Regions from separate parts of the Enterobacter sp. I4 genome, predicted to be linked through region 3. Evidence: predicted binding sites of a transcription regulator. Region 3 holds the regulator's gene; each other region holds the start of a gene.

Region 1 (4,643 bases), on a different contig from region 3:
ATCGAGGTTAAAAAGCCAGGCGGCCATCATGCCGGTCAGGCCGGAGGTGATCAGCACGCCGACGGTCGCCAGGGACAGCGCCGGGCCTAAGGCAACGCGAAACGAGCTTGCCTGGGTGCGCATGCCGCCGTCGAGCAAAATGACCGCCAGCGCGAGGTTACTCACCATGTAGGCGAAAGGGTAATTATCGAAGGGGATACCGCCGATACCGTCGATTCCTGCCAGCATGCCGATAGCAAGGAAAATGACAAGAATAGGTATGCCAAGACGCGATGAAAATGAACTTAATAAAATGCTGAAGGTTACCAGGATGGAACCCAGAATGAAAAGACTGATTATCGCTGTGGCACCCAATGTCGTCTTACTCCCACCTCAATGTGAACGCTGTTATTAAAACCCTAACATATTAACAACGACATCTGCGTTTTATTGAGGGGGAATAACGGCTTTTTTATGCCTTTAAGACCGGATGACCGTGCATGGTTAACCGGCTGCCCGACCTGTCGTGCCTCAGAATCGCCTGCGCGCCCAGCGGCAGCGTGACGGTTTGCTGCTCATGGCCGAAATCCAGCCCGGCAATCACCGGAATATCCAGCCGGGAGCGAATGAAATCAACCATCGTCTCCAGCGTGTAGCCAGCATCGTAATCGTTCGGGGCTGAGCCGCTGAAGCTGCCCAGCACGATGGCCGACTGGCGATCGAGGATCCCGGCGTGGTACAGCTGCAGCAGCATGCGCTCGACGCGGAACGGGTGCTCGTTGATATCTTCCAGCACCAGGATCCCGCCTTCAATCTGCGGCAGCCACGGCGTGCCAATCAGCGACACCAGCATTGCCAGGTTTCCGCCCCACAGCTGGCCTTCACACTCCCAGTGCGGTCCGTTGCCCTGCCACTCGACGGTGAAGGTCGGGTTTTGCAGGGCGCGCCAGAAATGTTCCTCAGTAAACGCATCCAGCATCGGCGCGCCAAAGTTGCCGGCCAGCATCGGGCCGCTAAAGGTGATGACGTTATGCAGCGCCAGCAGGCCGAGCTGGATCGCGGTGAAATCGCTGTGCCCGCAGATCAGCAGCGGATCCTGCTGCTGGCGTGCCGCCAGCCCGGCCCAGTCAATGCTCTCCAGCAGCCGGCTCGCTCCGTAGCCGCCGCGCACGGCCAGCACGATGTTGTTTGCGCCTTCCAGCTTCGCCAGGCCGTTGATATCGCTCAGCCTCTGCGCCTCCGTACCGGCAAAACGCTGCATGCGGCGGGGGATAATCGTCTGATTTTCTACCTGATGGCCCATCTCCAGCAGGCGCTGAACGCCCCGCAGCGCCGCCTCCTGGTTGATGCAATAGCCCGACGGGGCGATGAGATGAAACTGAGACATGGCAATTCCTTGCTGAATGAGAATCTAATTGTCTATATCATGCCGCTTATCCGTCGCCTGCGACAAGAGGCGACGTACCGCGATGACCGGCTATAAGGATAGATGACGTGAAATTGAGATGGTTTGCTTTTTTGATTGTGCTGCTCGCTGGCTGTAGTTCAAAACATGATTATCAGAATCCCCCCTGGAACCCTGAAGTCCCGGTGAAGCGGGCCATGCAGTGGATGCCGATCAGCGAACAAGCCGGAAAGGCCTGGGGCGTCAGCCCGCGTCTGGTCACGGCGATCATTGCGGTGGAATCCGGCGGTAACCCGACGCTGGTGAGTAAATCGAACGCGGTGGGGCTGATGCAGCTAAAAGCCTCGACGGCAGGGAGAGAGGTTTATCGCTACATGGGCTGGAAGGGGCAGCCGTCCACCAGCGAGCTGAAAAACCCGGAGCGTAATATCTCTATGGGGACGGCTTACCTGAGCATTCTGGAACATGGCATTCTGAAGGGCATTGAAGATCCGGAGGTCATGCAGTATGCGCTGGTGGTGTCGTACGTTAACGGTGCCGGAGCGCTGCTCAGGACCTTCTCGTCCGATCGCAAAGAGGCGATTGAAGAGATTAACGATATGGATAAAGACGAATTTTTCGACCACGTTGTGAAGAATCATCCGTCGGCACAGGCTCCGCGCTATATCTGGAAAGTACAGAAAGCGATGGATGCCATGTAACGCCGCTGTCGGGCGGCAGCACGCTGCCCGACGTCCTTCAGCGCACTTTATTCGCGCGCTCCCGCGCTTCACGCTCCAGTGAAAAGATGATGCGCTGGAGCTCGCGCTCGGCACCGGGCCCGACGTTCAGGAAGCGAAAGCTGAGGCGCGGCGTGGTAACGGTTTCGTTTTTGCCGTCCACCACCCTGCGCTCGCCGATGGCAATCAGCTGGGCGTCAAACCAGAAGCGTCCCCATCCGCCCATGTCCAGCTCAATCTGACTAAAACGCATGCCTTCCACCAGGCCTTCCGGCTTCGGCGTATCCATCAACGCTCCCATACCGCCCAGCGACAGATCGAAAAGGCGAAAGCGGATCTCTTTTTTGTCCGGCATTTTTGCCTTACAGAAATAGGCGGGGTGAAGCGGGGCGCTGATGCGAAAATACTCCCGGCGCTGCACGAACCAGAGGTTAGCGGGCAGCGGGGCCATAAAGGCAGGCAGGCCCTGATACGCCGTCGCGGTCAGGCGAGGCAGCACAAACTCGACTTTTGCACCGTGCGTTTCGGCCATTACCGAGAGATTCTCTGCCTCCAGCGCGACGCGGTTTTCATAATCCCGGCTGCCGAGATCGACGATCAGGTGCTCCGCCGTCACGTCCAGGATCTTGCTGATAAACTGACTGGCTGACGCGCTGATGCGCAGCGGCACCTCACCTTTTTTCAGGTCGCGTAACACCCCTAATACCGCCAGCGGATTTTGTTTCAGGAACTGCGCACTGTAGTTACTCACGCCAGAAGGCTCCTCGATAAATGACAGACTATCTCAGGGTTATCGGCACGCCATGGCGAAACTTAATACAAACGCCTGTTTTTCACCGCCCATATTGCTTTGTTAATGGGAATGATAATAATTGCCATTCCCAATATCATCTAATAACAAGACGACACCATGAGTACTTCACGTTTTGCGGTATGTGCGCTGGCGGGCGCCGTCACGCTGGCAGGGCAGACGCAGGCTTTCGCAGAGGAATCCACCATCCTGGTGACCGGAACAGAGCAGGGCAGCGCGCTTCCCGCCTGGACCAACAGCGCCACGAAGTCAGCCGTAGCGGAAAGCAAAACCCCGCAGGCGATCAACACCATTGCGGCGCAAGAGATTGAGCAGCGGCAGGCCCGCTCGGTAAACGAGATCCTGCGCTATGCGCCCGGCGTCTCGACGGAGGTGCGCGGCAGCACCTCCTACATGAGCGAATACAAGATCCGCGGGTTTAACGTTGAACAGGAGTTCTACAACGGCCTGCAGCTTCCCTACAACGTCACCGGGAACACCAAGGCGCGAATCGATCCGCTGCTGATTGAGAGCGTTGATATTCTGAAAGGGCCATCATCCGTGCTCTACGGCGGCGGTTCGCCGGGCGGGCTGGTCAATATCCAGAGCAAAAAGCCGCAGAAGGAGGCGAAAACGGAGCTGGGCCTGAACACCGGAAACCGCAGCCTGAAAGAGGGCTATCTGGACGCCACCGGGCAGATAGCCAGCAGCGACTGGCGCTATCGCCTGCTGGGCAAAGCGACGGAGAGTGACGAACAGGCGCGCACCGCGCGCTATGAAAACTATCTGGTGGCCCCTTCCGTCACCTGGGAGCCGGACGCCAGCACGCGCCTGACCGTTGACGCGCTGGCGCAAAACACGCCGAGCCTGACGCCGTCAGACCCGCTGCCGCTGAGCTACCTGCGGTCAACCTACGCCGATCGCCGTGACTATGCCGGCGACGAGTGGAGCGGCTTTAAGCAGCGCCAGTGGATGCTGGGCTACAGCTTTGAACATGCGTTTGACGGCGGCTGGGGCTTTAGCCAGAAGGCGCGCTACTTTGACGTGGACACCCATCAGCGCAGCGCCTACTCCACCGGCACGGGCAGCGAGGTATACCGGCTCAACCGCTTCGCCTATACCACGGATGAAGATTTGCAGAGCGTCAACGTAGACAGCCAGGTCACCCGAACCGTCGCGCTGGGAGACTGGAAACACCATCTGCTGGCGGGCTTTGACTATCAGAAGCTGAACGGTCACTTCCGCTACCGCTACGCCTCGGCCACGCCGGGCATTGATATGCGCCATCCGGACTATTCGCAGATCGACAGCGGCGCGCTGGGGCTGTTTACCGCGCAGAAAAACCGTCTGAGCTATCAGCAGAACGGATATTACGTGCAGGATCAGGTGGAGTTCGGCGGGCTGAACGTGCTGGCCAGCCTGCGCTATGACGACTACCGTTCGGTCACCACCAGCTATCTGCAAAACGGTGACAAAGCGTGGGTATCGCAGGATCGCCTCACCAAACGACTGGGCGCGCTTTATGCCTTTGCCAACGGCCTGTCGCCGTTCATCAGCTATTCGGAAGGATTCGCTCCGGTATCGCCGCAGGGCACGCTGACCGCGAAGGCGGTTAAGCCCACCACCAGCAGACAGGTTGAGGGCGGGGTGAAATACCTGCTGGCGGAATACGCAACCACCTTTACCGCCTCGGTGTTTAAAATTCGTCAGAAAAACGTGGTCACCAGCGATCCGGGCTTCCTCAACTATC
Region 2 (4,643 bases), on a different contig from region 3:
GTCCAGTATATCTCAACGTCGCTGGCTGTTTGCAACAACTAACCAGGAGGTCGCTTACACCTCATCAGGATCTACTTGCGGGCGCGCGTACTCCGGCCAGACCAGCCCCACCAGCTCCGGGTAGGCCTCCAGGCTAAACTCGCGAAAACACTGGCGCAGGTTTAATACGTCTAAATCGGAATATGAGACCTTCTCGCCATTCAGACAGCGCTTTTTGATATTGTCATAATATTTATAAACGGCCGAATTAAGGTCGCTACAGCGGCGCTGCGCGTCGAACAACCCCGGCGTATCATTAATGTCGGACATTTTCATGCGCTTTATTGTCGCATGAAGAAAATCGATATATTCGTGATTGACCCGCCAGTACCAGACCGGCGTCACGGCGTTCATCAACAGGGAGAAATGATCTTCGCCCTCTTCTTTGGACATCAATTCTGGCTGCGGTGCTTCACCGGCATCTTTCGACACTTTCGGCTTATTAAACTCTCGCATCAATAAAAGCACGCCAGCGGTCAGTAACAGTAACGTTATAACCGTAAAGAAAATGCTGTTCATGGGTAGGCTCCATTTTTTTTGATTTTAAAATTGCCTCATGTTATTGTCAACGAATCTCACCCTTTTTCCATTCCCACCTTTTTGAAATTAAAGGAAATTAAAATGCTGCCCGACAATCTTGTCCCGGCAAAGTACCACATTACGCCTGTGGAACAGCCTACGACGGAAGCAGATAAAGAGGCGAATTTCACTCAAGGAAAAAGAAAACTCTCCGACTATGAAGCCGACATATTAATTGGCGTTTCGCGTACCGGTAAATCCCGTAATATGGTGCTGGAAGAGCACGACCGCCATTTAAAAGACCGCTTATTTCGGGCCATCAAGATCGAAGCGTTTGTTCATCTGCTAAATGATTTGCAGGCCGAAGGGGAAATAGATGCCCAGGCTCTAAGTCAAATAATGGCCGAAAAAACCCAGCAAATAAACGAAGCCGGAAATGAAATTTGGCTTAATTTAATCACCCGAGAAAAAAACGGTCCCATTTTTTATAACCTGGGGGAAGAATAGCGTGAATAATGAGAGCGATAATAACGTTTATTTGACTTTAGATGATAAAAAAAGCGATGAATTTATCTTAAAGCAGAATCTCGACGCGCTAAAAAAGATAAAAAACGACGAGATGACGCGAATCACCCAGGATCTGATTTCGATCCCGGCCGCGCTGGTGCGCCTGAAATGGCACAATCGTCGGGAGATCTATCCCTTGCAGATCAAAGAGGAGATTTATGGCGCGGTGATGAACGCCCTTATCGAGCAGCGTCCTGAGCTTAAGGAGAAGCTCCTCGGCCGGCTGGAGGCGAACTATCAATACCTGCTGGCCCGCGAGACCGCTACCCTGCGCCTGACCCGCAGGCTTTCAGAAGGCCGTTACCGCACATCAAACGTCACCTGCGTGGCGCTCAATGAAGAGGCACCGGCGGTATCCCCGGACGCTCACGCTTAACCGCAAAAAAAAGCTGGCTTTCGCCAGCTCTTCGTTTTATTTCGCGGCCGCTTTCTCTTCGCCGACCAGACCAATCTTCAGGTACCCCGCCTGATGCAGCGTGTCCATAACCTTCATCATGGTTTCATAGTCGACGGTTTTATCCGCGCGGAAGAAGACGGTGGTGTCTTTCTTGCCGCCGGTCAGCTGGTCCAGCGCCGGAATAACGGAGGCATCCGTCACCGGATCGTTGCCGAGGAACATGGATTTATCCGCCTTCACCGACAGGTAGATAGGCTTTTCCGGACGCGGCTGCGGCTGGCTGGAGGACGCGGGCAGATTCACCTTCACGTCCACCGTCGCCAGCGGCGCGGCAACCATAAAGATAATCAGCAGAACCAGCATAACGTCGATGAACGGCGTCACGTTGATTTCATGCATTTCGCCGTTATCGTCCAGATTTTCATTAAGACGCATTGCCATACAATCAACCTACGCGCAGTTTGGACGCCGCATGCACCGGCTTAACGGCGCTGGCGTTCAGGTCCAGATCGCGGCTTTGCAGCAGCAGAACCTGCGCGGCAACGTCGCCCAGGGTGGCTTTGTAACTGCCAATCATGCGGGCAAAGATGTTATAGATAACGACCGCCGGGATAGCGGCGACCAGGCCGATAGCCGTTGCCAGCAGCGCTTCTGCGATACCCGGCGCAACCACCGCCAGGTTAGTGGTCTGCGTCTGGGCGATGCCGATAAAGCTGTTCATGATGCCCCAGACGGTACCGAACAGGCCGACGAACGGGGAGATAGCGCCGATAGTCGCCAGATAGCCGTTACCGCGGCCCATATGACGGCCAACGGCAGCAACGCGACGTTCCAGACGGAAGCCGGTACGCTCTTTAATGCCTTCGTTATCTTCACTGCCTGCGGAGAGTTCCAACTCGTTCTGAGCTTCGTTCACTAACAGGGTGGTCAGGCTTTTCGCATGGAAGGACGAGGTTATATCAGAAGCCTGATCCAGAGAGCGGGCTTCTGCCAGCTGCTTCTGCTCACGCTTGAGGCGGCGCTTTTGTGAAAGAAGTTCGGCGCTCTTGCTGAAGAAGATAGCCCAGGTGATCACGGACGCCAGAATCAGGCCGATCATCACAATCTTAACTACGATGTCAGCATGTTGATACATGCCCCAAACGGAGAGATCCGTCTGCATCAAATTATTACCCACTCTGTATCTCCAGGACGCAAATCACAAAATCTGAACGTAATAATATCAAAACGTCGTCGAATTGATAGTAGTTCTCATTAGTATTTACATAGTGCCGTAATTTTCGCTCACTTTCCTTGCGCTTACGCAGTAAAAATTTTTTATGCGTATTTTTAATAATATTTTCTGCTTATTCGATAAGCATGCGGATGCACATTTTTGCAATCGTGGTAGTCTGGACGTCCAGACGTATAAAAATAGGGTTGGCGAACATGACTAAGAAGCAGCTTGAGACCACGCTGGTGCAGGCAGGACGCAGCAAAAAATACACCCAGGGCTCGGTCAACAGCGTGATACAGCGCGCCTCGTCGCTGGTGTTTGATACCGTTGAGGATAAAAAAATCGCCACGCGCAATCGCGCGAAGGGCGGGCTGTTTTACGGTCGTCGCGGCACGCTAACCCACTTCTCGCTGCAGGAGGCCATGTGCGAACTGGAGGGCGGCGCGGGCTGCGCGCTGTTCCCGTGCGGCGCGGCGGCGGTTGCCAATACCATCCTGGCGTTTGTGGAACAGGGCGACCATGTCCTGATGACCAATACCGCCTACGAGCCAAGCCAGGACTTCTGCACCAAAATCCTCAGCAAGCTCGGCGTCACCACCAGCTGGTTCGATCCGCTGATTGGGGCCGGCATTGCCGACCATATTCAGCCCAACACGCGCGTGGTGTTTCTGGAATCTCCCGGCTCCATCACCATGGAAGTCCATGACGTCCCGGCCATCGTGAAGGCGGTGCGCAGTAAAGCACCGGAAGCGATCGTGATGATCGACAACACCTGGGCGGCGGGCGTGCTGTTTAAAGCGCTGGAGTTTGACGTTGATATCTCCATTCAGGCGGCCACCAAATACCTGATTGGTCACTCCGACGCCATGATTGGCACGGCGGTTTCCAACGCCCGCTGCTGGGACCAGCTGCGTGAAAATGCCTACCTGATGGGGCAGATGGTGGACGCCGATACCGCCTACATGACCAGCCGCGGTATCCGCACGCTCGGCGTGCGCCTGCGCCAGCATCATGAGAGCAGCCTGCAAATCGCGCAGTGGCTGGCCCTGCACCCGCAGGTGGAGCGCGTTAACCATCCGGCGCTGGCAGGCAGCAAAGGACACGAATACTGGCAACGTGACTTTACGGGCAGCAGCGGGCTGTTCTCTTTCGTTCTTAAAAAGCGGCTCAATGACGCCGAGCTGGCACGCTATCTGGATAACTTTACCCTCTTCAGCATGGCCTATTCATGGGGTGGATTCGAATCCCTGATCCTGCCTAACCAGCCGGAACAGATTGCGGCACTGCGCCCGGGCGGCGAAGTGGACTTCGAAGGAACCCTGATCCGCCTGCATATCGGGCTGGAAAATGTGGACGATTTAATTGCGGATTTATCGGCAGGATTTGAGCGCATCGTGTAAAGTGCTGGCTGAAATGTACGCCCCGGACGCCATTCTGAACACCGCAAGCGGAAAAGTCTGTATGAGATGCGCCTGCGATCAACCCCGACAGGCCAATTTGGGAGTACAATAGCGTTATATCTGCTGTTCCACAGGAAAGTCCATGGCTGTTATTCAAAATATCATCACGGCGCTCTGGCAACACGATTTTGCCGCGCTGGCGGACCCGCACGTCGTCGGGATTGTCTATTTCGTGATGTTCGCGACGCTGTTTCTGGAGAATGGACTACTGCCAGCCTCATTTTTACCCGGCGACAGCCTGCTTCTGCTCGCTGGGGCGTTGATCGGCAAGGGGGTGATGGACTTCGCCCCGACAATGGTGATCCTCACCTCGGCGGCCAGCCTCGGCTGCTGGCTGAGCTACCTTCAGGGGCGCTGGCTTGGAAACACCCGCGTGGTGAAAGGCTGGCTGGCACAGCTGCCGCATAAATATCACCAGCGCGCCACCTGCATGTTTGACCGCCAC
Region 3 (4,643 bases):
ATACTGCGAATTGATTAAAAAGCCAGCGACCGGAAGACGACGGGCTTCCAGTCGTTGGCGTGTGGATTTGGGTGATGTATGATGGCGCGCTTATCGCCCGGGCATTAGCAGGGCGGCGTGTTTCCCCCGAAGTCTCAGAATCATGGCCAAAGAACAAACGGACCGTACGACACTAGATCTGTTCGCGAATGAGCGTCGACCGGGACGACCGAAAACGAATCCGCTTTCGCGTGATGAACAGCTGCGTATTAATAAACGCAACCAGCTTAAACGCGATAAAAATCGTGGGCTTAAGCGTGTCGAACTGAAGCTGAATGCCGATGCCGTCGATGCGCTTAACGAGCTGGCTGACGCGCGCAACATCAGCCGCAGCGAACTGATCGAAGAGATGCTGATCGCCCAACTTGAGGCCTTACGCGGCAAGGCGTAACTCAGAAAATCCCCAATATTACCCTTTTCATGTAGCACAGAGTGCAGTCCTGCGTGATAGCTGTTTCCGCAGGGTTGCCAGTTCTGCTATTATTGCCCTTATCCGTGGACAATTTGCGCCACCATACCATTAAGTTTCAAGAGGTTATTTTACTCATGGCAATCATCGGCATTTTCTTTGGCAGTGATACCGGCAATACTGAAAATATCGCAAAAAACATTCAAAAACAGCTCGGTAAAGACGTTGCTGATGTGCATGACATCGCCAAGAGCAGCAAAGAAGATCTCGAGGGCTATGACATCCTGCTGCTGGGCATCCCGACCTGGTACTACGGTGAAGCGCAGTGTGACTGGGATGATTTCTTCCCGACGCTGGAAGAAGTCGACTTCAACGGCAAGCTGGTTGCCCTGTTCGGCTGTGGCGATCAGGAAGACTATGCTGAATACTTCTGTGATGCGCTGGGCACCATTCGCGACATCATTGAGCCACGCGGTGCGGCAATTGTCGGCCACTGGCCAACGGCGGGTTATCACTTCGAAGCCTCTAAAGGCCTGGCAGATGACGATCACTTCGTTGGCCTGGCGATTGACGAAGACCGTCAGCCAGAGCTTACCGCTGAGCGTGTTGAAAAATGGGTTAAGCAGATCCGCGAAGAGCTGAACCTGGACGACATTCTTAACGCCTGATTTCCCTGCGGCGCAGCTCCGGTTGCGCCCGTTTTCCAGGTTATACCGATTAAATTAATTGCTACAAACTTTTAACTTTTTCGTTCAGACCTGTACAATATCCCCCTGGTAAAAAGTGGGTGCCATCGAACAAGTTTGTTGGTGATACCACGTTTTTATAAGCATACTTTGCTTGAGACTTGCAGTTTTCATTTAGCCATGGCAGTTCTATAATGAGACGCATTATCCCAAGTGCATTTTCTGTCACTTCTTCTTTAGAAGTGAATCGTTTAGCAACAGGACAGATTCCGCATGACTGACAACAATACCGCATTAAAGAAAGCTGGCCTGAAAGTAACGCTTCCTCGGTTAAAAATCCTTGAAGTGCTTCAGGGGCCAGACAATCACCATGTCAGTGCGGAAGACCTTTACAAGCGTCTTATCGATATGGGTGAAGAGATTGGGCTGGCAACCGTCTATCGTGTGCTGAACCAGTTCGATGACGCGGGCATTGTTACTCGTCATAATTTCGAAGGCGGTAAATCCGTGTTCGAGCTGACTCAGCAGCACCACCACGATCACCTGATCTGCCTCGATTGCGGCAAGGTCATTGAATTTAGCGATGATTCCATTGAATCACGCCAGCGTGAAATCGCCGCCCGTCATGGCATCCGCCTGACTAACCATAGCCTGTACCTGTACGGTCACTGCGCTGAAGGTGATTGCCGCGAAAATGAACACGCGCACGACGCAAAATAAGTTAGCGTTCATACTCTGAGCCAGCCGAAAGGTTGGCTTTTTTTTGCCCAAAAAAAGCCCGGTGGCGCAGCGCCACCGGGGAGGATAACAGCAGGTTACTTACCGTTATTGCTTCGAATGTCTTCCCAAATCTTGTCGCAACGCTTCGCCACTTCCTGATCGTTACCCGTTTTACGCGCCTGAATGCAGGCCTGATAGTCCATCACGCGAACGGTTTCCTGCTTGGCGAACTGCTCGTGCGCCTTGTCTTTTTTCAGCACGTCCAGCACGCTCTGGCAGGCTTCAATCTTCTCAGGCGAGCCTTGCGCGGTATTGATGCAGGCGCTATACGCCTCCTTCAGGCGAGAATCTTCCTTTGGCGCCGGTTCCTGCGCGCACGCCACCAGCCCCGATGCCAGCAGCGCGACGATTACGATTTTTTTCATCATATTTAGTCTCCGGTTCGGCGGGAGCTAACCCGCCGGACTCTTCATCAGAAGATGGTGAATGGCGCGATGACCATGAACTTCACGTCACGTTCATCCTGGAAGATGTTGCCGTAACCGCCCGCGTAGCTCGGGATATCGGAGTGGTTGTCATACTGGGTGAAGTGCAGCTTAAACATCGTGCCTTTCGCCCGGCCTTCCTGAAGGGTGTAAATCGCATCCAGACTGTATGAAGACTCCTTCAGACGGTAGTTCGGATCGTAGTAAGCGTCCGGCGTCGCCATATCCCCCGGCTTCGCGTCCCAGGCGTACGCGTAGGATGCCCCTACAGCCCAGCCCGGCAGGTTCCAGTTCTTCAGGTCATACATCGCGCCGAAGAAGACCGCTTTTTCACCGTCGGCGTTGAAGTCAGAGCGGTTATCCCACCAGATGTCCAGGCGACCGTTGGAGGAGGCGTAGGTTGGCGTCATACGCTGCAGGAAGTAGCCCTGCTGCCCTTCTGCCTTCACCCACGTCCCTTCCAGACGCAAATCGACCTGGCCTACCTTGTAGCCGAAGGTCAGCGCCTGCAGCCAGGCCGTACCGTCATAGATATCATTTACGCCGCCATCGCTGACCTTATCGCGCGTACCGTAGAACTGGTAGCTGGTGCTCAGCGGGCTGCCTGCGATATCAAATTTGTAGCTGGCTTTCGCAAAATACTGATCGATATAGCCTTCAGCCTGACCAAAGGCGGCTTCCAGCACCAGATCGTTTTTGAAGTCATACTTCGCGCCGAGCGAGTGGAGATAGTCGACCTTTGTTTTTTTATCGTTTTGATAGAACTTGTCCATCTCAATGTGCCACGGCGCTTTGTACTCGTTGGTCCACATATAGGAGAAGCTCAGCGCACCCGCATCGCCGTAGTCAAAATTAGCGCCAGCTTCCGCCCCCTGATAGGTACCCGGCATAAAGCTCCAGTGCGGGGCTAACAGCGTCTGGCCGGTTGGCTGAATATAACCACCACGCGCCCAGACCGGGCCATATTTGAATTTCGCAGCCGCTTTATACAGGCTGATGCCGCTTTTATCCCCGGACCAGTCTTCTTTATAAGCTTTGTTGCTGGAGGAGAAAGCAATTTCATTCGGGTGGCCGCTGTCACCATTTTCCGCCATTTCAATTGCCGTAAATGCCGCAATATCCAGACCGAACATATCGGCGGCATATCCCGACTGGAAATCCAGATTGGCGTTCCAGGTGGAGTGAGAAAGGTTGGTTTTGTATTTATCTTCAGTGACGTCTTTACGGTCACGCTCACGCTGCCAGTAATAAATACCGCCCGTGAGGGTAGAATCTTCGATGAAACCGGCTGCTTTTGCTTCTGGCGCAACCACCAGACCCGACATTGCTGTCACACCGGCGATAGCCAGCGCCAGCGCACTACGTTTGCCACTGAACGTACGCATAGATTATTCCTCTTTGACGAATTAAAACGCCTTAAACGGCGAAAAATAAAAAGACCAAACGGTCAGGGGTAGTCAGAAATACCCTCGAATTAACTACCGTCTTTAGGTTATTTTTCGCGACGCGAATTATCAATGCTTTTAATGAGGCAAAAGTCAGTATTATGACGAAGTGCACATATTTCGTAGCGGCTTGTAACAATTACCGCGGAGTGAGCGCTGGCGGGGAACAGACGCGTTTTCAGTAAGTAACAAGGTAATGAAGAATTTATTTTAAGCGGATTCAGTTTTTCATAAACAGAGAAACTTTTTTCAAAAAAATAAGTAGCACCACGTTGACCTGCATTTTTTATTTATACTTTTTCCCCCTTTGCTTAACGACATGATCGTTAAATAAAAAAACGCCGCATTACGCGGCGTTTGTTTCTCATTGACCAGTGCAGCGTTATTATTCGCCGATCTTAGTCCAGGTATCGCGCAGACCCACGGTACGGTTAAATACCGGTTTTTCAGCCGTGCTGTAGCGGCTGTCCAGGCAGAAGTAACCTTCACGTTCGAACTGGAACGCTTTACCGGCTTCAGCGGCTTTCAGAGACGGTTCCGCGTAGCCCTGTTTGATGACCAGCGATTCCGGGTTGATGGTGGCGAGGAAGTCTTCCGCCGCGCCAGGGTTCGGCACGCTGAACAGGCGATCGTACAGGCGGATCTCAACCGGCAGCGCGTGCGTCGCGCTCACCCAGTGAATAACGCCCTTCACTTTACGTCCATCCGCCGGATCTTTGCTCAGCGTCTCTGCATCATAGGTACAAAAGATAGTCGTGATGTTACCTTCTGCATCCTTCTCCACGCGCTCGGCTTTGATCACGTAGGCGTTGCGCAGGCGAACCTCTTTGCCCAGCACCAGACGCTTGTACTGCTTGTT

What was found. Region 3 encodes Fur, which represses iron uptake genes when iron is present. Its sites were predicted from a motif close to ATAATAATGAGAACNACTATCAA; they were not measured.
Region 1: the regulator Fur is predicted to act here: its motif matches at 2,972-2,994, upstream of MOQ06_RS08520 (TonB-dependent siderophore receptor).
Region 2: the regulator Fur is predicted to act here: its motif matches at 2,761-2,783, upstream of exbB (tol-pal system-associated acyl-CoA thioesterase).

Annotation. Positions count from the first base shown of each region.
Region 1 covers NZ_JALBUO010000001.1:1,786,428-1,791,070, forward strand. The annotation lists gene MOQ06_RS08500 (potassium/proton antiporter) at 1-354, opposite strand, end outside; gene ldcA (muramoyltetrapeptide carboxypeptidase) at 452-1,366, opposite strand; gene emtA (membrane-bound lytic murein transglycosylase EmtA) at 1,474-2,085, shown strand; gene MOQ06_RS08515 (flagellar brake protein) at 2,123-2,854, opposite strand; gene MOQ06_RS08520 (TonB-dependent siderophore receptor) at 3,014-4,643, shown strand, end outside.
Region 2 covers NZ_JALBUO010000001.1:511,643-516,285, reverse strand. The annotation lists gene MOQ06_RS02440 (RNA helicase) at 55-558, opposite strand; gene MOQ06_RS02435 (hypothetical protein) at 661-1,065, shown strand; gene MOQ06_RS02430 (cytoplasmic protein) at 1,067-1,501, shown strand; gene exbD (TonB system transport protein ExbD) at 1,538-1,963, opposite strand; gene exbB (tol-pal system-associated acyl-CoA thioesterase) at 1,968-2,699, opposite strand; gene metC (cystathionine beta-lyase) at 2,951-4,138, shown strand; gene yghB (DedA family general envelope maintenance protein YghB) at 4,281-4,643, shown strand, end outside.
Region 3 covers NZ_JALBUO010000003.1:543,200-547,842, forward strand. The annotation lists gene ybfF (esterase) at 1-14, shown strand, start outside; gene ybfE (LexA regulated protein) at 143-430, shown strand; gene fldA (flavodoxin FldA) at 586-1,116, shown strand; gene fur (ferric iron uptake transcriptional regulator) at 1,408-1,854, shown strand; gene chiQ (ChiQ/YbfN family lipoprotein) at 1,950-2,279, opposite strand; gene chiP (chitoporin) at 2,327-3,724, opposite strand; partial or broken gene MOQ06_RS21845 (hypothetical protein) at 3,850-3,918, shown strand; gene glnS (glutamine--tRNA ligase) at 4,170-4,643, opposite strand, start outside.